4 regions of the Metabacillus sp. Hm71 genome follow, and region 1 is predicted to be linked to each of the others. Evidence: riboswitches for the same ligand, from Rfam matches in the RefSeq annotation. Region 1 holds a riboswitch; each other region holds the start of a gene.

Region 1 (5,435 bases):
TTTGAAGGGTTATTTGGAAACTTATTGGAGCTTGTCTATTTTCGATAGAAGCAGCAAATGTCTTTTCTTCTGAAAAACAAATCATAAAAATGAATAATCCAATGCTAAAAACATAACTTTTCACAATATCATGTCATCTCCGTAACTAGTTTCTTTTTTAGTAAGCTTAGTTTGTGCTTTGTTAGAGAAAACATTACTTGAATAAAAATGGAAAATGAAAGAAGATCAACAACATGATCGTCCTAACTGAAGCTATGATGATTTCAAATTTTTTGGTTAATTGGCAAAAATAAATTGACTTACATTTTTAATTGTCTTACAATATTCTTGAATTGAAAAAATTAATGGGTGATATAAAAATAACGCTTTTAATAACCATTTAGCAGTTTGGTCTGTGATGCAATTGACCATTAATTTTTTCTTTAACAAACAGTGATCTTATAAAGTAGCGACTCTTTAAAGGATAAAGAGGCTACTTTTTTTGTGTAATGTGTTAAAATTTACGTAAAGAAATATTCACTAGGGGAAGGAAATGACAAAGGAAATAAACAAATTTACTCAAATAATTGTTCTTTATTAGAATAGGAGAATGCTTAATGCTTCAAACTTTTAATCGGCAGCTTGAAAGGTTTATGCCATTTCTTACGCCTGCAAGCGTCATTTTGGGCGTGATGTTTGCTAATCATTTTTCGTTTTTTTCATTTTTAATCCCTTGGATTTTTGCTTTTATTACTTTCTCTGGTAGTCTCAACTCGAACTTTTCTTCCCTTAAAGGTGTATTAAAAAGTCCGCTTCCATTACTAATTATTTTATTTGTTTTGCATATAGGAATGCCAGTTATTGCTTGGGGGGCAGGACATCTTATCTTTGCAAATGATCCTTTAATATTGACCGGTCTTGTACTTGCTGCTGTTATTCCTACAGGTATAACAAGCTTCATCTGGGTAACGATTTATAAAGGAAATATTGCATTGGCCCTTTCGATTATTTTGCTTGATACGATTCTTTCTCCATTCCTTGTGCCGCATACTCTTTCTTTCCTTGTTGGGCAGAAAGTAGACATTAGTACGTTATCGATTATGTACGGATTGTTATATATGGTCGTTTTACCATCTTTAGTAGGAATGTTGTTGAATCATCTATTTAAAGAGAAAAGCGTTCAAGTAAGCAAAACACTAGCCCCGTTTTCTAAGTTGGGTCTTGCAATTGTTGTTATGATTAATGGAGCTGTAGTAGCACCATATTTATCAGATATAACAGTGAAGTTGGTTATTATTGCTGTCACAGTTTTTATTCTTGCTTTCTTTGGATATTTACTTACATGGATAGTAGCAAACTGGTTAAAAAGAGATCGGGAAACAAAAGTAGCGATGATCTTTACTGGCGGAATGCGTAATATCAGTGCCGGGGCTGTTATTGCCGTGCAATATTTTCCAGCTGCTGTCGCTGTTCCAGTTATTATTGGGATGCTGTTTCAGCAAGTATTGGCATCGATCTTTGGATATTTATTTAAAAGATATGAGGATCGCATTTTTCATGCAAATAAACAGTTTGTGAACAATGTTAGCGGTTTATAAAGGGGATTTATTTTAATCTGTTGCCAAAAAGGAAAGATTGTGTTAAAAATAATATAATCAATTTAGAAATTAAGTTAATAGATTTCACCACTAGGGGAGCTTTTAAAAGCTGAGAGAGGCATGGTGCCTTGACCCTTATTACCTGATCTAGATAATACTAGCGTAGGGAAGAGGTGTTTGAAAATATATTTGAAACTTCGGAAAACCCGATGTTTTTCGAATGTTTATACATAAATTTGTATGTATGTTCAAACCACTTCTTCAAATAAGAAGTGGTTTTTTTATAGCTGAGAAAAGGATTGGGAGGAAAAAAATGACAGCAGATCATATTCAGCAATTAGTTGAACAAGTTGATGCCAGAAAAGATGAGCTGATTGAATTGCTCAAAAGGCTAATCGAGTATAAAACACCGGCACCGCCTGCAAGAAACACTAAGGATGCCCAACAATTTGTTGCTGATTTTTTAAGTGATAAAGGCTTTACAATCGATATGTGGGATGTTTACCCCAATGATCCAAATGTTGTAGGTGTTCGTAAAGGGACTTCATCAGACCTGTATAACAGCTTGATCATTAATGGACATATGGACGTAGCTGAAGTCAGTGAGGATGAAGTGTGGGAGGTTGACCCTTTTTATCCGGTTGTAAAAGACGGGAATATCATCGGTCGAGGTGCAGCTGATATGAAAGGCGGTTTAGCCGGTGCTTTGTTCGCCATCCAGTTAATACATGAAGCGGGGATTGAATTGCCTGGCAGTTTAATTTTCCAGTCGGTCATTGGCGAAGAGGTTGGTGAGGCAGGTACATTAGAATGTTGCAAAAAGGGGTATGCGGCTGATTTTGCTGTTGTGGTAGACACAAGTGATTTACATATTCAAGGTCAAGGTGGAGTCATTACTGGATGGATTACAGTAAAGAGCCCGCAAACCTTTCATGATGCAACAAGAAGGCAGATGATTCATGCTGGAGGAAAGCTCTTTGGTGCGAGTGCAATCGAGAAAATGACAAACATTATTCAAGGACTGCAAGAGCTTGAACGCCATTGGGCTGTGACGAAAAGCTATCCGGGTTTTATGTCTGGAACGAATACGATAAACCCTGCAGTTATTGAAGGTGGGCGGCATGCGGCTTTCATAGCTGACGAATGCAGGCTTTGGATCACGGTACACTATTATCCAAATGAGACGTATGAGCAAATCATCAACGAAATTGAAACACATATACAGCATGTGGCAAACGCTGATCCTTGGCTTAGAGAAAATCCGCCTTCATTTGAATGGGGCGGGAAGTCAATGATTGTTGATCGCGGGGAAATCTTTCCATCACTAGAGGTTGATCCTAACCATCTCGGTGTAAAGCAATTAGCATCGGCACACCAGGCTATATTAAACGATCAGGCAATTGTCGATGTTTCCCCTTCGGTAACAGATGGCGGCTGGTTAGGTGAGGCAGGAATTCCGACAGCGATTTATGGACCTGGCAATTTGCAAAATGCCCATGCCATAAATGAGAAGCTTTCTATTGACCAGCTTATTTCTTATACAAAGGTTATTTTACGTTTTATTTATGAATGGTGTCATACTGAACGAGCTTGATTAAGCTTCAAGAGGTAAAGCTCATGAAATTTAGGAGGTTAAAGGATGAATTTTAGTCAAAGGCTTTATTACAAGGTACTGCCAATATGGAATCGTAATCATGCCCATCCGTTTGTTCAAAAAATGGGAAATGGTACGTTGGAAAAGGAAAAGTTCCGGTTTTATATGGTTCAGGATTATTTGTATTTAATTGAATATGCAAAGGTTTTTGCTTTAGGTGCTGTAAAAGCGACAGACCTTAAGGTAATGGGGAAATTTGCCAAATTACTAGATGCAACGTTAAATGAAGAAATGGAGCTTCATCGGCAATATGCAAAAAAATTTGATATTTCTGTTGAGGAGCTGGAAACAGCAAAACCATCGCCAACCACACTTGCATACACACATTATATGTTACATGTGAGCCAGAATGGTACACTTGCAGAGCTTGTTGCAGCCTTGCTTCCTTGTATGTGGAGTTATTGGGAAATTGGCAAGGAGCTAAAAAAAATCGAGGGTGCAAGCGAGCACGAGTTTTATGGAGAGTGGATCAATATGTATGCATCAGATGAGTTTGGGCAGCTTGCAACATGGTGTATAGAGTTATTGGATCAGGTAGCAGAGGGAAAGCCGGAGGCAGAGCTGGAAAAATTGGAGGAGATCTTCCTCAATACAACTCGATTCGAATACATGTTTTGGGATATGGCTTATAACGAAGAGATGTGGCCAATCGATGAGTGATCCAGTACTGAAATTTCAACATGTAACCTTTCGTTATGATGAAGCAAAAGCGCCCATCTTAAAAGATTTTGATATTCAGATTAATGAAGGAGAGTTCGTTAGTATTATAGGTCCAAGTGGATCGGGGAAAAGCACATTATTTAAGTTGGTTACGGGACTGGAGCATCCAACAGAAGGTGAAATTTTCTTGCGGAATAATCTGAACTCAAACCGACTTGGGAAGGTCGGGTATATGCCCCAGCAGGATTTGCTGCTGCCATGGCGGACAATTGTCGAAAATGCTGCACTTCCTTTAGAAATAAAAGGAGTTAACAAAAAAGAAGCACACAAGAGAGTATTGGTATTACTTGAGGAGTTCGGTCTGAAAGGTGTGGAAGGCTGCTTCCCTAGTGATTTATCTGGCGGTATGAGGCAAAGGGTGTCTTTTCTGCGTACGATACTAAGCGGCGCAGAGGTTCTGCTTTTGGATGAACCCTTTAGTGCACTTGATGCCATCACAAGAATTTCCTTGCAGGAGTGGCTCTTATCTCAATGGGAAAAACGCAAGGAAACGATTCTTTTTATTACTCATGATGTCAATGAAGCTTTGTTTCTATCTGATCGAATTTTTATTTTTAAAGATGTGCCGTCAAGCGAACTTGAGGTGGTCAAGGTTCCGCTTGACCGCCCGAGAGATTTAAAGGATTTAAATAAACCTGAAGTAATCGAGCTAAAGGATTATTTAATTGACCAGCTTCGAGCGAGGGTAAAGTTATGAAGTTTTTCCAAAAGTATACTGCCGCATGTCTACTTGTTACCGGTTTTCTCATTTTGTGGGAAGTCTGTGCAAGGCTAGTTGATTTGGGATTTATTTTACCAGCTCCCTCAGATATTGCTTATAAGCTATGGGAAATAAAAGCTCCCTTATTTCTCGAACATTTACCATCAACATTAGTAATCATTGTTATTGGCCTTTTTATTTCAATTGTTTTCGGTGTGGGCCTTGCTGTTTGGATGAGCGTAAGTAAAACGGCTGAGAGAACCTTTTATCCGATCATTATCTCGTCACAAACCATTCCGATCATTGCTCTTGCTCCAATCTTCGTCCTTTGGTTTGGCTATACGATTTGGAGTAAGGTTGTTGTAACTGTCCTTATAACATTTTTCCCAATAACAGTTAATACTTATGATGGGCTTCGCTCAACAAGCAAGGATTATCGAGATTTATTATTAACAATGGGCGCAAGTAAAAAGGATTTATTCTTTAAACTCCAAGTACCGGCAAGTGCGCCGCATTTTTTTTCAGGATTAAAGGTTGCCGTTACACTTAGCGTCATTGGGGCTGCAATAGGTGAATGGATCGGTGCTCAAGCAGGTTTAGGTTATTTTAGCCGACGAATGATGACACAATTTGATGGAGCAGGTGTTTTTGCTCCGATCATTTTGTTATCAGCAGTAGGCGTTTTATTTTTTCTATTGGTTGGTTGGATTGAAAGAAGAACATTAAGATGGAGGAAAACAAAATGAAAAAGTATTTATTTGTACTATTATGTATGATGATTGTA
Region 2 (5,435 bases), 360 kb from region 1:
TTCTTTTGTTCACTTGCAGGATTTACCTTTGCTAAATTTCAATTTCCTGGGAAAAAGTTTCTCTTTACCTCACTTTTGATTACGATGATGATTCCGTCTCAGCTATCGTTTGTTCCTTCATACATCATGATTTCAAAGATTGGCTGGGTCGACACCTTTCAGGCGTTAATTATTCCTGGATTAGCGAATGCATTCGGGATATTCTGGATCAAGCAATACTCAGAAGAAGCGATTCACGATAGCCTGCTTGATGCCGGCAGATTGGATGGCTGTAATAACTTTCGTTTATATTGGAACATCGCCTTGCCAATATTGAGGCCTGCATTAGCTTTTCTGGGAATTTTCTCATTCATCAGCATGTGGAATGATTATTTATGGCCGTTAGTCGTCTTAAATGATCCGACTAAACATACTTTACAGGTGACTTTATCTCAATTAAATGGGATTTATAACACAGATTATGGTATGGTCATGGCAGGAACTTTATTGGCGACTCTTCCATTGATTATCTTATTTATGTTTGTCAGCCGTCAGTTTATTTCAGGTATTGCAGCAGGTGCGATTAAAGATTAATCGATTGCTTAAGGTTGTTTAGTAGAGGATGAAGTCTTTATTAACGCTATTCACAACTTAACAGACAATCAAGAAGCCCTTATAACGCATGAAGTCACATTGGCTGAAAAAAATCAGCAGAAACTGTGTAGTCAATTATTTTGAAGGAGTTGTCACATACATGAAATACTCGCTATGCATTGGAGCCTATAAAGAGAAAGATGTGATTTACCATCTTGAAAAGGTGAAGGAACATGGATTTCATGGTCTGGAGTATTACGGCTGGTGGGATTTAGATCTAAAGCAGGTGGTAAGGGAACAAGAACGAATAGGTGTAGGAATTATTGCTACATGTACAAAGATTTTTAATTTAGTAGATGAAACGAGACGTGACGAATATCTAGCTGAATTAAAACAAACGATAGATGCCTGTAAAATACTTGGCACAAAATCAATTATTACCCAAACAGGGAATGTGATCGAAGGTGTTCCACGTGAAATTCAAAGGAACGCAATGGTTGAAACATTGAAACAATGTGCCCAGCTTTGCGAGGAGGCTGGCATCATATTAGAGGTAGAGCCATTAAACGGTCTTGTTGATCATCATGGACATTTTCTTCAATATTCAGATGGAGCGGCAGCTGTTATTGATCTGGTTAATAGTCCGAATGTTAAGCTTGTTTTTGACGTTTATCACCAACAGATCACAGAAGGCAATGTGATTCGCAATGCCACAAACTATATCGACCGGATCAACCATTACCATATTGCTGATAATCCAGGCCGCAAGCAGCCGGGAACAGGTGAATTGAATTATATAAACATCTTAAATGCGATCAAGGAAACAGGCTATGACGGATTTGTTGGTCTGGAATGTGGATATACAATTGATACTGACAAAGCATTGGAGGAGTTTAAACAGACGATTTTAAGGCATGTCGAGCCGTTAGCTGTGTAAGGTATTGATGTAAATGAAAAAATAATTATTATTAGTCTAAATCCTATAAAAAATGGGATTTGGAAAAAATCACCTTGTACCGTAGCCAGGTCCTTATATTTAATAGGACCTTTTTTTAGTTTTTTTTTTCGAATTCTTTCATTGTTATAATAATAAATATATTGTTACACGACATATTTAATTTAATATAAGGAGGTATTAATATGAACATTCCTAAACCACTCGTTCAAACAAATCAGGCATTTATTGTTGTCACTGTTCTCTTTTCCCTTTTGTTTTATAGATGGTTATTATTTATTCCGTTTATCATTGGGGTTTTAACCCTTATTACAAAACGTAACTTTGTAATAATAATAGGGCAAAAATTCTTAAAAAAACCACATTCTCAATATGTACTAGAAGATCGTGATCAACAATTATTTAATCAATGGATAGCCACAGTATGTTTAGGTGTATCATTATTATCCTTTTATTTTGGTTACGAATTATTAGGCGTCATTTTTAGTATTATGGTTGCTTTAGCAGCAGGTATTGCATTAATGGGATTTTGTATTGGGTGTACGATTCGCTATCGCTATCTTATGTGGAAACATAGACGAAAACAAGTTTGAATCTATGTAAATAGAAAAAAGAATTGACAGTTTCTAAAGTTGTGATATGGTTAATGTCAGAGTGAAAAGTTAATAGTAGGTACCTATCCACTAGGGGAGCCCATTGAAAGGCTGAGATCAAAGTGACCTTTGAGACCCTAGAACCTGATCTGGGTGATGCCAGCGTAGGAAAGTGGAAGTGACGGGACATTTGTATGTTCTTTTAGTTATTAAAATGAATTCCAAACCACTTTCTTTACGTATGAAAAAAGTGGTTTTTTCATTTTTATGGTCCTGTCATTTATTCTAGGAGGGATTAACATGTCATTTTCTCAGTTGCTGCGCAAAGAAGCGAATGCCATTTGGGAAGCAAGTTTTCATCATCCATTTGTGACAAAGTTGGGGGAAGGAAGCTTAGATTTAAAGTGTTTCCGTTATTATGTTCTGCAAGATTCCTATTATTTAAGCCATTTTGCCAGAGTGCAAGCATTAGGAGCAGCGAAAGCAACCGATCTTCAAACGACGAGCCGTATGGCACATCATGCACAGGGTACCTATCAGGCGGAACTTTCTTTACATCGGAACTTTTCCGAAAAATTAGGTATTACTGAAGAAGAAAAAGCTGCTTTTATACCTGCACCGACTGCTTATGCATATACATCGCACTTGTATCGTGCTGCATATGATGGCCATTTAGGGGATATTATTGCAGCGATTTTGCCGTGCTATTGGCTTTATTATGAAATTGGCGAACATTTAAAAGGATCCAAGCCGGAAGAGCCCATTTATCAAGAATGGATTGCGGCCTACGGTTCTGACTGGTTCCGCACTTTAGTAGAGGAACAAATTGCCCGTTTAGATGCCATTGCTGAAACCGTGACAGAAGCGGACAGAGAACGGATGAAACAGCATTTTATTATTAGCAGTCAATATGAATACTCATTTTGGGAGATGGCTTATACATTAGAAAATTGGCCAGTGGATGAAAAGGGGAAAGAACAGTATGCAAACTAGGGTTCCAAAAAGCTTTCAGCGTGGTATTAAAAAAACTCTTCCACGGTGCTAAAATATTTTTGGCTCGCAAACCTAAAATATCAGCACAAGGAGGAGTTTTAATATCAAAAGACACTAATAGAGTTTAGTACATACGACTTGGAATTTTAAGTATCACATCATGTTTGCACTAAATACAGGAGGCATTTTATCACTGCCCTAGGGTCAGATTGTTGAGAAAGTACGTGTTTTTTAAACATGTACTTTCTCAACAATTTATTTTTCTTATGGGTAAAAAAATTATTAAGAAGCTTTATCAAGATTATTCATTTTTACGAATTCCCTTACTCCCGAACTAACGGAAGTGTACAGCAGCGAAAAGCTCCTCCGGATTTGATAATTTCGGTAATATCGACCTCGATCACTTGGTAACCGCGCTCTTTAAGCCTTTGATTCACTTGCTTATTTATAGGAAGACTAATGACGCGTTTCTCACCGATCGAGAGGACGTTTGTACCTAATGTTGCTTGTTCCTCTTTTGAAACCTCGATTAAATCATAACGGCTTGCCAAGATTTTTCCTTTTTCAGGCTCAATTTCTCCTGGGAAAATTAAAGCTTCATTTGGAGATAAGATATTAAAGACACAGTCTAAATGTAAATATGTATCGGTGAAAGGGATCGCAATTACTTCGAAAGAAGGCAATAAACTTTGTAAATGTTTTATAGCCGTTTCATTTGTACGATTACTTATCCCTACATAAATGGTGTTGCGATCAATGATCACATCCCCGCCTTCAATTTTATCACCGATAAGATTGGTGTATGTCATTTCTTCCTTTTCCAGCAAATCCACAAAAGGTCTTTCTTCACCTTTGCGAACATCATGTGCCATTTCTGCCACAAATACTTGATTTCCGAGAGTAAACCCGATATCACGGGTAAAAACCTGCTCAGGAAATTTTTTTAAAGGGGGCAATAACAGCACTTCAATCCCGTTTTGTTGAAGGGTTTCAACAAATTGTTGATGCTGTTCCATTGCAAGTTTTGTATCAATATTTTCTTTTAAATACTGTTTTTGCGTTTCATTAATTGGTTCTCTAATCGTCATAAATTCAGGTGAACATAAAACAACCCTTTTTAAGGTATCATATTCACTAAAACAAGAAGTTTTTATGTATTCTGGTTTTGTATTCATTTGTATCCTCCAAACAAAAAGCGATTAGTTGTAATATGCCCTTTCTGGCTTTTAATAAAACTTCTTATTTAAGGATAATTTCAAATAAAAATGCAGGATTTCTTTGATATTTTTCCACTTTAGAGTGTTTTTCACTTATAATAGCTTGTAAAGAAATGAACTACATTCAAAATGATCATCAAGGTTATGGAAGAAGGTTGAAGCAGTGAGTATAGGGAAAGTCTATTTAGTTGGAGCTGGTCCTGGTGACCCAAAGCTCATTACTGTGTACGGATTGGAATGCATTCAAAAGGCGGATGTTATTGTATACGATCGTCTGATAAGCAAGGATTTATTAAAGCATGCAAAAAAAGACGCTGAGCTTATTTATTGTGGCAAGCTGCCCGGAAAGCATGAACTCATCCAAGAACAGATTCATGAAGTGTTAGTGGAGAAGGCATTTGCGGGGAAAGAGGTTGTCCGCTTAAAAGGCGGAGATCCTTTTGTGTTTGGCCGCGGTGCCGAAGAGGCAGAGGTGTTAAGAAATAACGGCATCCCTTATGAAGTAATTCCAGGTATTACCTCTGGTATTGCAGCACCTGCTTATGCGGGGATACCAGTCACACATCGAGATTTTGCTTCATCATTTGCGATTGTGACAGGACATGGCCGCGAAGAGAAGAAGACAGACACGATTAATTGGGAAGCATTAGCAAAAGGAATCGATACGATCGCCTTTTATATGGGAATTAAAAATTTACCCTATATTTGCGAGAAGCTAATCGAATACGGCAAAAGTCCTGAAGCCCTAGTGTCGGTTATCCAATGGGGAACAACCCCCTCACAAGTCGCAATTACCGGAACGTTAGCGACAATTGTTGATGAAGTGCAGAAAAATCAAATCACACACCCTGCCATTGTTTTAGTTGGTCAGGTTGCTGAATTGCGCGAGAAAATAAAATGGTTTGAGGATCTTATCGATCATGATAAAGAAGAAATGTAAAATAGCGCTGTTACACAAAAGAGGTTAGACCCCGAAGTTGGGGACTGACCTCTTTTGTTTCTTATTAACCTATAAACGAAATAATCATCATTAATCCGAAAAGAATTGTTAAATGATTTAAGGAAAATACAAACATAAGCGTAGCCCATTTTTCTTCCTTCAGC
Region 3 (5,435 bases), 810 kb from region 1:
CGCCATATACCCACGGGATCCCATGCTTTAATGAAGCATCATTGATTAATAATCTTGTTTCAAAGTTATCTGTTGAATCCACGATCACATCAACACCATCTAACAAGTCTTCTATATTGGCTGATGTTAAATCTTCTACAATGGCATGAACTTCTACTTCAGAATTAATTTGCTGAAGACGTGTTTTAGCAGCTATTGCTTTTGGCATTCGATTTTTTGCATCTTCCTCTGTATAAAGCTGCTGTCTTTGCAAATTGCTCCATTCCACATAATCGCGGTCTATTATCGTTAATTTCCCAATACCGGCACGTGCAATCATTTCCGCATTTGCTGTGCCTAGTGCTCCGGCACCGACAATGAACACATGCTTTTGTTTGATTTTTTCTTGCCCGTTTTCCCCGATTGGCGAAAATAAGATTTGTCTTGAATATCGCTCCATTAAGTGGTCATCATTCCTTCTGTTGGACTGCTTGCTGTTGCATATTCCTTTTTAGGAATTCTGCCGGCTTCAAAGCCAAGTCTTCCGGCCTCGATTGCAAGCTTCATGGCAACGGCCATTTTCACCGGATCCTTTGCCGCAGAAACGGCTGTATTTAATAAAACGCCATCTGCTCCCAGCTCCATGGCACGTGCTGCATCTGCCGGTGAACCGATTCCTGCATCGACAATGACAGGAACATTGGATTGTTCAATGATAAATTTAAGATTTAAAGGATTTAAAATCCCTTGACCAGATCCAATTGGTGAAGCACCAGGCATGATGGCATGAACGCCTAATTCTTCTAATCTTCTTGCTAATACAACATCATCTGATGTATATGGTAAAACAATAAACCCTTCTTCTAACAGCATTTCACTAGCTTTTAATGTTTCTACTGGATCAGGAAGCAACGACCGGTCGCAGCCAATGACTTCAACTTTTATCATATCACATAAGCCAGATGCTTTTGCAAGCTTGGCAATTCTTACTGCTTCCTCTGCCGTTTTAGCCCCTGCTGTATTTGGAAGAAGCGTATACTTAGAAAGATCTAACTGCTCTAAAAAGTTTGGCTGTGATGCTTCAAAGATATTCATACGGCGAACCGCAAACGTTAGGATTTCTGCCTCTGATTGTGCAACAGCTTCCTTTTGAATTTCAAATGACGGATATTTCCCAGTTCCCAATAATAATCTTGAGTTAAATTGTTTATCTGCAATGTTTAACATTGGCTCATCCTCCTCCTACAAAATGAACAAATTCAACTTCATCACCGTTTTGGATTGATGTCGTTTCATATTGATCTTTTAAAATAATTTCTCGATTATGCTCGACAATGACAAGACGGTCCTCCAGCTTGTAATGTGCTAGCAGTTGCTGAATCGTCGTAACATCATTTCCCAGCTCGACAATTTCTCCATTTAACTTAATGCTCATTTTCCCACCTCACGCCTGTACATAAATTCGGTTGATCGAAAATGCCCTTATATAGTCTTCATTTTGCTGCCTGTTCAAAATCAGATCCCTTATCATCATCCCTGTTTGCGGGGCTAAAAGGATACCGTTTCGATAATGTCCTGTTGCAAAATAAATCTGTTCTCCTTCAGGATGCTGACCAATATATGGTTTTCCATCATGTGATTGCGGCCTTAATCCAGCCCATGTCTCAACCAGTTGAGCTGATTTTAACTCCGGCAAGAGTGGTGCCACTTTTTCAATAAGAGACTGGATTCCTCCGATTGTCGGCTCAGTACTCCAATCATCCTCAACCATAGTTGCCCCGATAACAAATCTGCCATCACCCTTTGGAACGATATAACAATGATCATAAAAAATCGTTCGCTCTAAGCCGATTTGATTGCTTTTTACAGAAAGACATTCTCCTTTTACAGGCTTCATCCCAGCGTTAATACCCAACTGGTTAAAAAAGTGCCCGCTCCAAACGCCATTTGCGACAACAACCTTGCTGCAAGTGAAATCGGCAAGCGGGGTAGAAAGCATATATTCGTTTGCAGCACTCTTCTTGATTGTATGGACAGGAGTATTCTCTAAAATAGTTGCACCTAGCAAACTAGCAGACTTTGCAAAAGCCGCACAAACATGTTTTGGTGAAACATGGCCATCCTCTGGGATGTAAAGGGCCCCTTTAATCCCTGCAGATAACATTGGCTCATGCTCAAGCACTGTTTCTTTTTCATGCCATGCTACTGTTTCATATTGTGTTACCGCTTCTTTTAAGGAACGTGCTTCAGCATCCGTCATGGCGATCTTGTACATGCCTTTATCGACAAGCTGAATATTAATTTGCGATAATTCTGAAAGCTCATCCCTCAGGACACGATAGTGGCGCTGACTCTCCTTTGCGAACTGAAAGAAGGCATCATTATTTTCAAGCTCAGAGTTTGCACCAAGCATCCCTGCCGCAGCTCTTGTTGCCCCGGTACCGATCTTATTTCCCTCTAACACAAGGACAGATACGCCCTCTTTCGCCAGCTGATAGGCTATCGATTGACCAATGATTCCGCCGCCGATGATGCCTACATCATAATGCTTTTTCATTTGATTTCACCTCCGTTAAGCTTTTCTTAATTTCCCGCAAGGCATGACGAGGTTCACTGCTTGACATAACATAGGACATCACCGCAACCCCGCCAGCCTTTAATCCCGAAAGCTTTTGAACAGTTTCAGGGGTCATTCCGCCAATGGCGATAACCGGAATTTCGATCCTTTCACATATTTCAGCGAATTGAGGTATGCCCCGTGGTGCTAGACCAGCCTTTGAGTTAGTTGTAAACACGTGTCCAAACAACAAATAATCTGCACCAGCTTCTTCAGCCTCTATTGCTTCCTGCAGAGAATGAACCGAACGGCCAATCCTTAAGGATGGTCTTAGCTTTCTTACCTTTTCAATGGAAAAGCTATGACCAGGCAAATGGATATTAAATAAATCGTTTAATATTGCTGCATCAACGCGATCATTGATCACAATCTTTTTCTTAGGGACTCCACCGGTTATCAGAATTGAAACAATTTCCATTAGTTCTGAGGCTGTTTTCGTTCTTTCACGAATGTGAATATAATCTGCTTCTTCGTGAAAGCGTAAGATTTGTTTCGTTAATTCCTCAACCGTTTGCTTCCCATCTGTAATGACATGAATTTCCAAGTTTTTCACTTCCAATAAAAAAACCACTTTCCTATAGGTAAGAAAGTGGTTTACATACATAATTAGAATATGCCGTAATTCCACTTCCCTACGCTGGTACAAACCAGATCAGGTTATAAGGGTTTAAAAGAAACACTTTAATCTCAGCCCCTCAATTGGGGATCCCCTAGCGGTTTTCATCATTATTTACTTATCTCTATCATACCAAATGTTTCTCAACTTTCAAGAAAAAATTCATCAAATAAGCTCAAGTTCTTTCAGGTCCTGAAAAACAGTTCAGATTTTTTACTATCTATATATAATTTAACTAGATTAAATTTTTATCTAAACTCTATTATTTTTCAAAAAACTCTTTAATGCTCGATATAATTCTTTTCTGTTCCGAAAGTGTTAATACTGGGTAAATAGGGAGAGCTAAAATCCTTTTTGAAATATTCTCTGTTATAGGAAAATCGCCTTCTTTATACTTTAAATATTTGAATGCTTCTTGAAGATGAAGTGGAATTGGATAATAGATAGCTGTAGCAATATTTTTATTATTTAAAAATAGAGATAGTTCATCACGTTTATTGGTTTCTATACAGTATTGATGGAAAGTATGCTCTCTGGCTTGGAATATTGATGGGGTTTTTACGATTCTATTTAGTTTCTCGGTATATCTTTTAGCAATTTCTCTTCTTCTTTTTAAAAACTCATCCAAGTATTTTAATTTTTCAATTAAAATAGCAGCTTGAATATCATCTAATCGACTGTTATGACCAATTACTTTATGAATATATTTATGTTTACTACTACCATGATTTCTTAGTTCAATGATTTTTTCATATAAATCTCTTTCGTTGGTAACTATCATCCCAGCGTCTCCAAAAGCCCCTAAATTTTTAGATGGAAAAAATGAAAAACACCCCACATGACCGATAGATCCAACTCTTTTCCCCTTATATTCTGTACCAATTGCCTGACAAGCATCTTCTATAACTTTAAGATTATGTTTTTTAGCAATGTCCATAATTGAATCCATTTCTGCAGGATATCCAAATAAATGGACAATAATTACAGCTTTGGTTTTCGACGTTACTGCTTCCTCTATTTTTTTAGGATCAATATTATAAGTATTTTGATCAATATCTACAAATACTGGTTTTGCACCTGAGAGTGCAATAGATTCTGCAGTAGCAAAAAAAGTAAAAGGAGTTGTAATAACTTCATCTCCCTCCCCAATTTTTAGCGCTTTAAGTGCTAAAAGAAGGGCATCACTTCCATTTGCTACTCCAATCGCATAAGAGGTTTTAATATACTTAGCTATACAATTTTCAAGCTCTTTTCCCTTACTCCCTAAAATATAAGAACCACTATCAAGAACTTCTTTAACAGCCTTATAGATTGGTTCCTTTATCAATTCTAATTCCTTCTTTAAATCAAGCATGGGAATCACTTTAAAAACCTGCCTTTATCTATATTTTATCCCTTTACATCATTGAAATTTTAATTAGTTACCTATACCTTTATATTCAATCCCTAATTTTTCAATTTCATTTTTATTTAAAACATTTCGTCCATCTATGATCAGCTTACAATTTGAAAAGTTTTCAAACTTTAATTCTCTATATTCATCATGAAATGCCTGTAATATGATTATGTCAATATTTTTTACCATCTCATCCTCCAATGATAAAGGAGTAACCCCATAAGATGAGATCTCGAGGTTAGTATACAGTGGATCGTTTATAAATATATTTGCTTCTTTTTGTTTTATTAAATCAACTAATAATAATGTAGAAGATTTAAATACTTCCTTAACATTTTCTCTAAAAGAAAGACCTAAAATGAGTATATTTTGTTTTTTTATATCCCCAATTTCTTTTTCAATTAATTTAACAGCATATTTTGACATACTATCGTTAATTTTTCTGGCTGTAAAAATTAAACCGTTTGCCAATCCCCTATTAATAAAAAAGTAGGGATAAACCGGGATACAATGTCCTCCTACACCTACTCCTGGATAATGTAAATTAGAAAATGGTTGACTATTACCAGCTTTTATTACTTCTAACATACTAACTCCTTTTTGATCAGCATATACAGCTAACTCATTTGCTAAAGCAATATTTACGTCGCGATAAACAGATTCTGCAACTTTAGTAAACTCTGCTGTTTCAAGATTACTTACTTTTATTACTTTACAATTTAAAGCTTTTGCATAAAAGTTTGAAGCCAATTCTAAACTTCTTTCGTTAATTCCACCAACAATCTTTGGATATTCTTTTAGATTATTAAGAATATGATTTGAATAAA
Region 4 (5,435 bases), 130 kb from region 1:
TGTCTGTTAGTCTGATTCATCCCTTCCGTATTTATTAATGCTTTAACTAAAATAAATCTTGGTAGGTGGTTAGATTGATAAGCGAGTATAAATTATGCAAGGTATATTCCGGATCCCATGGTTCACCTTGAAAACCTTGATCCAAATAAAACAATATTTCAATCATTCTAACTGAACGAATAAAAGGAATCAGAAGCTGCAGCTCATTTGCTGAAACAGGACCTCCAGCGTTTTTATACACTTGAACAAAATCTATTGCCCATTCCCGATTCAGAGTATTTTGCTTTTTATCCTTGCAAAATTCCCAGGTCGCTCGTGCTAGTTCATAAACCAGCCAATCTGGTCTGCATTCATCCCAATCTATTACCGCAGAAATTTGATCATTTATACATAATATATTACCTCGGTAATAGTCACCATGTGTTGGAGCAAAGAGTAATTCAGGATTTGTATTGGATAACTGAACAATCCATTGTGAGATTTCTTCCTTTTGTCGTTCTATTTCTTTGCGCATCGTAATCAACTTAGTTATATTCTCATGCTGGGATGGATGATCATTATGTGATGTGAAAAGGAGGTGTGCATGCTTCTCCAACTGACGTTTAAGCTTTTCCCAATTCCACATATGATTATGATTCCAATTGAGGTGTCTAACGGAGGTGTGTCCTGGATTTTGTTTTTCGCTCGGAAATCGTTGGGCTGCCACATGTAATTTTGCCAGCATTTCTGCGGCTGCATTTCTCGTTGCTTTCGTTTTTTCCGGAATTGCTCCCTCCATAAAAGGATATAAGGACATGATTCTGCCTTCATGAAAAAAGAATGTTGTCGTGTCGTGGAGCTTTATTGGGGCGGGAATTTCCTTGATCTGTTTATTCATATAGTTCAGTAACATATGCTCATACATTAGGCCTTCTTTTTTCGTTGAACGGTGGCTTATTCGCAACACGAACATTTCATTTTTTGTTTTCATTTTAAATACATCATTCCAATACCCGCCCTCTAAGCGCTGGAAGTCGAGGATCTCATCAATCCCATAGCTGCTTTTGATTATATTTATTAGCTTTGTAGATAATTCCATAATAGCACCCCACCTTTATTATTGGATCAAACCTCTTTATCCCATACTTCTACTTAAGTTTTCTATTTCCTTCATAAGGAATGAGTAAGCGCCTTGATCAGCCTAGGGCAAATAAGACGCTCATGAATAGAAGGCGTTCTTTGCCTTCAATTCATGAGTGGCTAGACCCAAGAGGTGCTAGGCGCTGGAGCTAGACACAAAAACTAGGTTAAAATTTTATTTATTAAACTTTAAAAAAAGCGCAAGGCGCTAAGCATTCGGCGACAAGCAAAAGGCGAACAGGAATAGAAGGTGTTCTTTACCTTCTATTCCTGTTTGACTAGACCCTAGAGCCGATGGCGCCTGGAGCTAGATTCGAAACGCAAGCTATGTTAAGAAAATATATAAATTCTGATATTATTATAAAAATGAGGACATCTCCAAAGGGTTAATCCTTTTGGAGATGTCCTCCTCTTTATAATTATTAGTTTCTATAAAAGCTGTTCAACAATTGATCTAAGCTCGCTAGCACGTTCTGTTGGATTTTCTGCAAGACTAATTGCTGAAATGACGGAAATACCGTTGCCCCCGCTTTCGATCACTGGTGCTGCATTTTCGGACGTAATCCCGCCAATTCCAACGATTGGCAAATCAATGCCTTTTTTACGAACTTCCTTAATAATTGCTGTTCCCTGTGCTGTTTTTGCATCCTCTTTTGTTTTTGTCGAGTAGATTGGTCCAATTCCTGCATAATCTGCTCCATCTGCGATCGCCTTTTCAACCTCATCTAGATTATGAGCGGATACACCTAAAATTTTATTTCCGATCTTCTGTCTTACTTCCTCCGCTGATGCATCATCTTGTCCAATATGAACCCCGTCAGCGTTAATGGCAAGGGCCAGCTCAATATCATCGTTTACGATAAAAGGGATTGAATAGTTTTTACATATAGCTTGTAATTGTTTAGCAAGTTCAACTTTTTCAGCACCTGTGAAAGCACCTGTTCCTTTTTCTCTAAACTGAAATAATGTTATTCCCCCTTTGATCGCTTGATCAAGTACAACTTGTGGGTCTATTTTACAGTTATTACTGCCCATAATAAAATATAATCGCAATAACTCATTCATTTCTCTTCTTGAAATTCTGTCCAAACCGAATCTCCCCTTTATTGTCGAATCTTTGCTTGCTGCCGTTGTTGGTAAGCCCAGTGATTGGTTGGGCCATGGCCATTACCAATTTCTAAGTCATCCTCAATTGCAGCTTGAATAAAGTTTTTTGCTGTTTGAACGGCTTGTTCAACCGTATTCCCTTTTGCAAGTTCTGCCGTAACGGCTGCAGCAAATGTACAGCCTGTACCATGGGTATTCTTCGTTGCAATTCGCTTACCTTTATAATAAGTAAACTCTTCGCCATTATATAAGATATCGACTAATTCTTCCCCCTCATCATGACCGCCCTTGATCACAACATACTTTGCACCAAATTGATACAAGCGTTTGGCTGCTTCCAACCGGTCATCCATTGTTCGAATCGACATATCGGCCAAAACTTCTGCTTCAGGAATATTTGGAGTGATAACCATCGCTAAAGGTAAAAGATATTGTTTAAGTGCAGCTACTGCCTCATTTTGTAATAAAGGTGCTCCACCTTTAGCAATCATGACTGGATCGACCACAACATGTTCCCATTGAAACTTTTTTACTGCCTCAGCAACAGCCTTGATGATTTCACCGCTAAATAACATCCCTGTTTTTACTGCATTTGTTCCTAAGTCATTCCCAATCGCTTCTATTTGATTAACAACTGCTTCAACAGATAATGGATAGACCCCATGCACGCCAAGTGTATTTTGTGCAGTAACCGCAGTAATGGCTGACATGCCAAATACATTTAATTCTTGAAAGGTTTTTAGATCGGCCTGAATACCGGCACCCCCGCCGCTATCTGATCCGGCAATTGTCAAAGCTTTTTTTATAGCCATTTTCATTCTCTCCTTTATCTTATCTTACAGTTTTTCGATTTTAGCAAACTGATTGACATCTTCTGGTGAAACATTTGCCAATTGATTCAAAAATTCAATTTGAAAGCTTCCAGGTCCGGCTTGAACCGTTTTTTCAGCTGCTAATTCAGCAGCAACTCCATATGTCGTAAGTGCTGCAACCGCTGCCTGGAGCAAGTCTTTTTCCACTGCAGCAAATGCCCCAACGACTGAGCTTAACAAACAACCGGCTCCTGTCACTTTGGTTAGCAAAGGATGACCATTATAGACAACAAAGGTATGTTGGCCATCTGTTATGACATCTTCTTTACCAGTTATAATGACTAAAGTATTTAATTTTTGCGCTGCGATTTGCGCCAAATCAATTGTATTGCCGGAACCTTGTCCAGCATCAACACCTTTAATGGTCCATGCTTCCCCAATAACATTTGCAATTTCTGCAGCATTTCCTCGTAAAATTGATATCTCTAATTCTTTAACGATTCGCCGAGCTGTTTCTGTTCGATAGGCAGTAGCTCCTGCACCGACTGGATCAAAGATAACTGGTACATCATGAAGATTTGCTGACTTCCCAGCAATCACCATCGCTTCAATTTCATCATGTGTCAATGTTCCAATATTTAAAACTAAAGCACCTGCTAGTTTTGCCATTTCGGCAACTTCTTCCTTTGCATAGGCCATAACAGGTGATGCACCTAATGCTAACAAACCATTTGCGGTAAAATTTGTTACAACCACATTCGTAATATTATGAACTAGTGGATTTTGCTGTTTAAGTTTTTCAAATGTATTAATTATTTGCTCAACCTTCATCTTTCTTTTCCTTTCTGCTATTCGGTCATTTTTCTGCAAAATAAAAAGAACACAATGCCGCGCAAAGTGCTCTTAGATACCTAATGACATTCCCTACGCTGGCATTATCCAACAGGTTTAAACGGTCAGCAACGGAATAGTTGCAATCTCAGCCAGCTTCCACCAGCCCCCGAAAATATAAGTTTATTGGTAGTTTACTGAATCTAGCAAGAAAAAACAAGGGTTGATTTAAATAGTATGACAAATTGGCAGGTTCATTCTTTATTTAGACTGCAGTATTAAGCCCGTAATAAATTGCAGCCATGCATATACTCCAACCTTCACTGTTTCAGAAACATGCGAATCTTTGCTTGGGTCTAAACAAACAAAATCGATATGTTTGACGCAAGGATGTTTGCCGATTTCTAATAAGCTATTAAAAAGTTCACTCGCAGACATTCCTCCTGGTGTTGACGCCGGCACGCCAGGGGCAACAGAAATATCCAGCACATCCATATCAACTGTTACATAAATTCGGTCAGCTTTTCCTGATAACTCGTCTAATGCTCTCTTTATTGTTTTTATTAAACCATGCCCTCGTGCTTGGTTCAGAGTTATCATTTGTATACCATGTTCATTTGCATAATCAATTAACGGCTTTGCATTAAAATAGCCATGCAAGCCGATATTGATAACATGCTCACCTAAGATGTGGTGACCATCAATTAGTTGACGGATCGGTGTTCCATTTGCTGGTCCTAATTCATTTGGGTCCCTAACATCAAGATGGGTATCAAGCTGGAGCACTCCAATCGTGTCTTCGGGAAATGCCTCTTTAATGCCGCGAACAGCGCAGGCTGTTGTTGAATGATCACCGCCAATCATGCATGTTCGTGTGTTTGGATAGTGTTCGGCAAGAAATGCAGTTGACCTTTGGATGCGCTGATGTGATAAAAGAATATCTGTTGTATGCATCATTACATCTCCCGCATCAGCAACACGAAAGGAATTCAGATCAACATTTTCATCTAAATTATAGGTTGCAAAACTTTTCCACATCATGCGAAATTCTGTTGGATATAAAGAAGCTCCTGATACACTAATTGAAGACCGGGAAATCGGTGCACCGTACAAGATCAAATCAAAAGGTTGGTTATGTTCGCTAAGAGGTCTAACCCAATGATGAACATATGTCGGCATTTCATTCCCCGATACATTCCACACCCATTCAGGCTGCTTTAAAAAATGTTCACTCAAGCTGCTACACCACCTTTACACCTTTTTTCCACACTGAATTGACATGGTTGACACCAAATAAATATTGCAATTCCTGATAATTTTTCACATTCCATAATACGAGATCTGCCTGTTTACCAACCTCAAGTGAACCGACTTTATCCTGGCGGTTAATCGCACATGCCGCATTAAAAGTAGCTGCTGTTAATGCCTCGGCAGGTGTGAGACGCATCGAGATACAAGCTAAATTCATTACTAGAGGCATAGATGTTGTTGGCGATGATCCCGGGTTACAATCTGTTGAAATGGCCACAGCCACACCCGCATCAATCATTTTTCTTCCCGCCGCTG

Evidence for each region. A riboswitch is a leader RNA that binds a small molecule or an ion and turns the genes downstream of it on or off. The one in region 1 is predicted to bind thiamine pyrophosphate.
Region 2: it holds a riboswitch for thiamine pyrophosphate, as region 1 does, so the genes downstream of both, tenA (thiaminase II) here and ACSVDH_RS09605 (acetylornithine deacetylase) in region 1, are expected to answer to the same signal.
Region 3: it holds a riboswitch for thiamine pyrophosphate, as region 1 does, so the genes downstream of both, tenI (thiazole tautomerase TenI) here and ACSVDH_RS09605 (acetylornithine deacetylase) in region 1, are expected to answer to the same signal.
Region 4: it holds a riboswitch for thiamine pyrophosphate, as region 1 does, so the genes downstream of both, thiM (hydroxyethylthiazole kinase) here and ACSVDH_RS09605 (acetylornithine deacetylase) in region 1, are expected to answer to the same signal.

The regions. Positions count from the first base shown of each region.
Region 1 is NZ_CM200278.1:2,045,015-2,050,449, forward strand. It holds gene ACSVDH_RS09595 (hypothetical protein) at 1-124, opposite strand, end outside; gene ACSVDH_RS09600 (bile acid:sodium symporter family protein) at 597-1,577, shown strand; TPP riboswitch at 1,660-1,763, shown strand; gene ACSVDH_RS09605 (acetylornithine deacetylase) at 1,891-3,171, shown strand; gene tenA (thiaminase II) at 3,217-3,891, shown strand; gene ACSVDH_RS09615 (ABC transporter ATP-binding protein) at 3,884-4,648, shown strand; gene ACSVDH_RS09620 (ABC transporter permease) at 4,645-5,397, shown strand; gene ACSVDH_RS09625 (ABC transporter substrate-binding protein) at 5,394-5,435, shown strand, end outside.
Region 2 is NZ_CM200278.1:1,685,443-1,690,877, forward strand. It holds gene ACSVDH_RS08060 (carbohydrate ABC transporter permease) at 1-573, shown strand, start outside; gene ACSVDH_RS08065 (hydroxypyruvate isomerase family protein) at 734-1,510, shown strand; gene ACSVDH_RS08070 (DUF4395 domain-containing protein) at 1,714-2,121, shown strand; TPP riboswitch at 2,204-2,309, shown strand; gene tenA (thiaminase II) at 2,422-3,114, shown strand; gene ACSVDH_RS08080 (dimethylarginine dimethylaminohydrolase family protein) at 3,438-4,289, opposite strand; gene cobA (uroporphyrinogen-III C-methyltransferase) at 4,495-5,271, shown strand; gene cyoE (heme o synthase) at 5,336-5,435, opposite strand, start outside.
Region 3 is NZ_CM200278.1:1,237,289-1,242,723, reverse strand. It holds gene ACSVDH_RS06205 (thiazole biosynthesis adenylyltransferase ThiF) at 1-439, opposite strand, end outside; gene ACSVDH_RS06200 (thiazole synthase) at 439-1,206, opposite strand; gene thiS (sulfur carrier protein ThiS) at 1,211-1,414, opposite strand; gene thiO (glycine oxidase ThiO) at 1,424-2,536, opposite strand; gene tenI (thiazole tautomerase TenI) at 2,520-3,149, opposite strand; TPP riboswitch at 3,209-3,318, opposite strand; gene ACSVDH_RS06180 (DegT/DnrJ/EryC1/StrS family aminotransferase) at 3,475-4,566, opposite strand; gene ACSVDH_RS06175 (nucleotide sugar dehydrogenase) at 4,630-5,435, opposite strand, start outside.
Region 4 is NZ_CM200278.1:1,919,445-1,924,879, reverse strand. It holds gene ACSVDH_RS09050 (phosphotransferase) at 47-1,078, opposite strand; gene thiE (thiamine phosphate synthase) at 1,549-2,208, opposite strand; gene thiD (bifunctional hydroxymethylpyrimidine kinase/phosphomethylpyrimidine kinase) at 2,223-3,038, opposite strand; gene thiM (hydroxyethylthiazole kinase) at 3,063-3,869, opposite strand; TPP riboswitch at 3,943-4,052, opposite strand; gene ACSVDH_RS09030 (agmatinase family protein) at 4,131-5,105, opposite strand; gene hutI (imidazolonepropionase) at 5,110-5,435, opposite strand, start outside.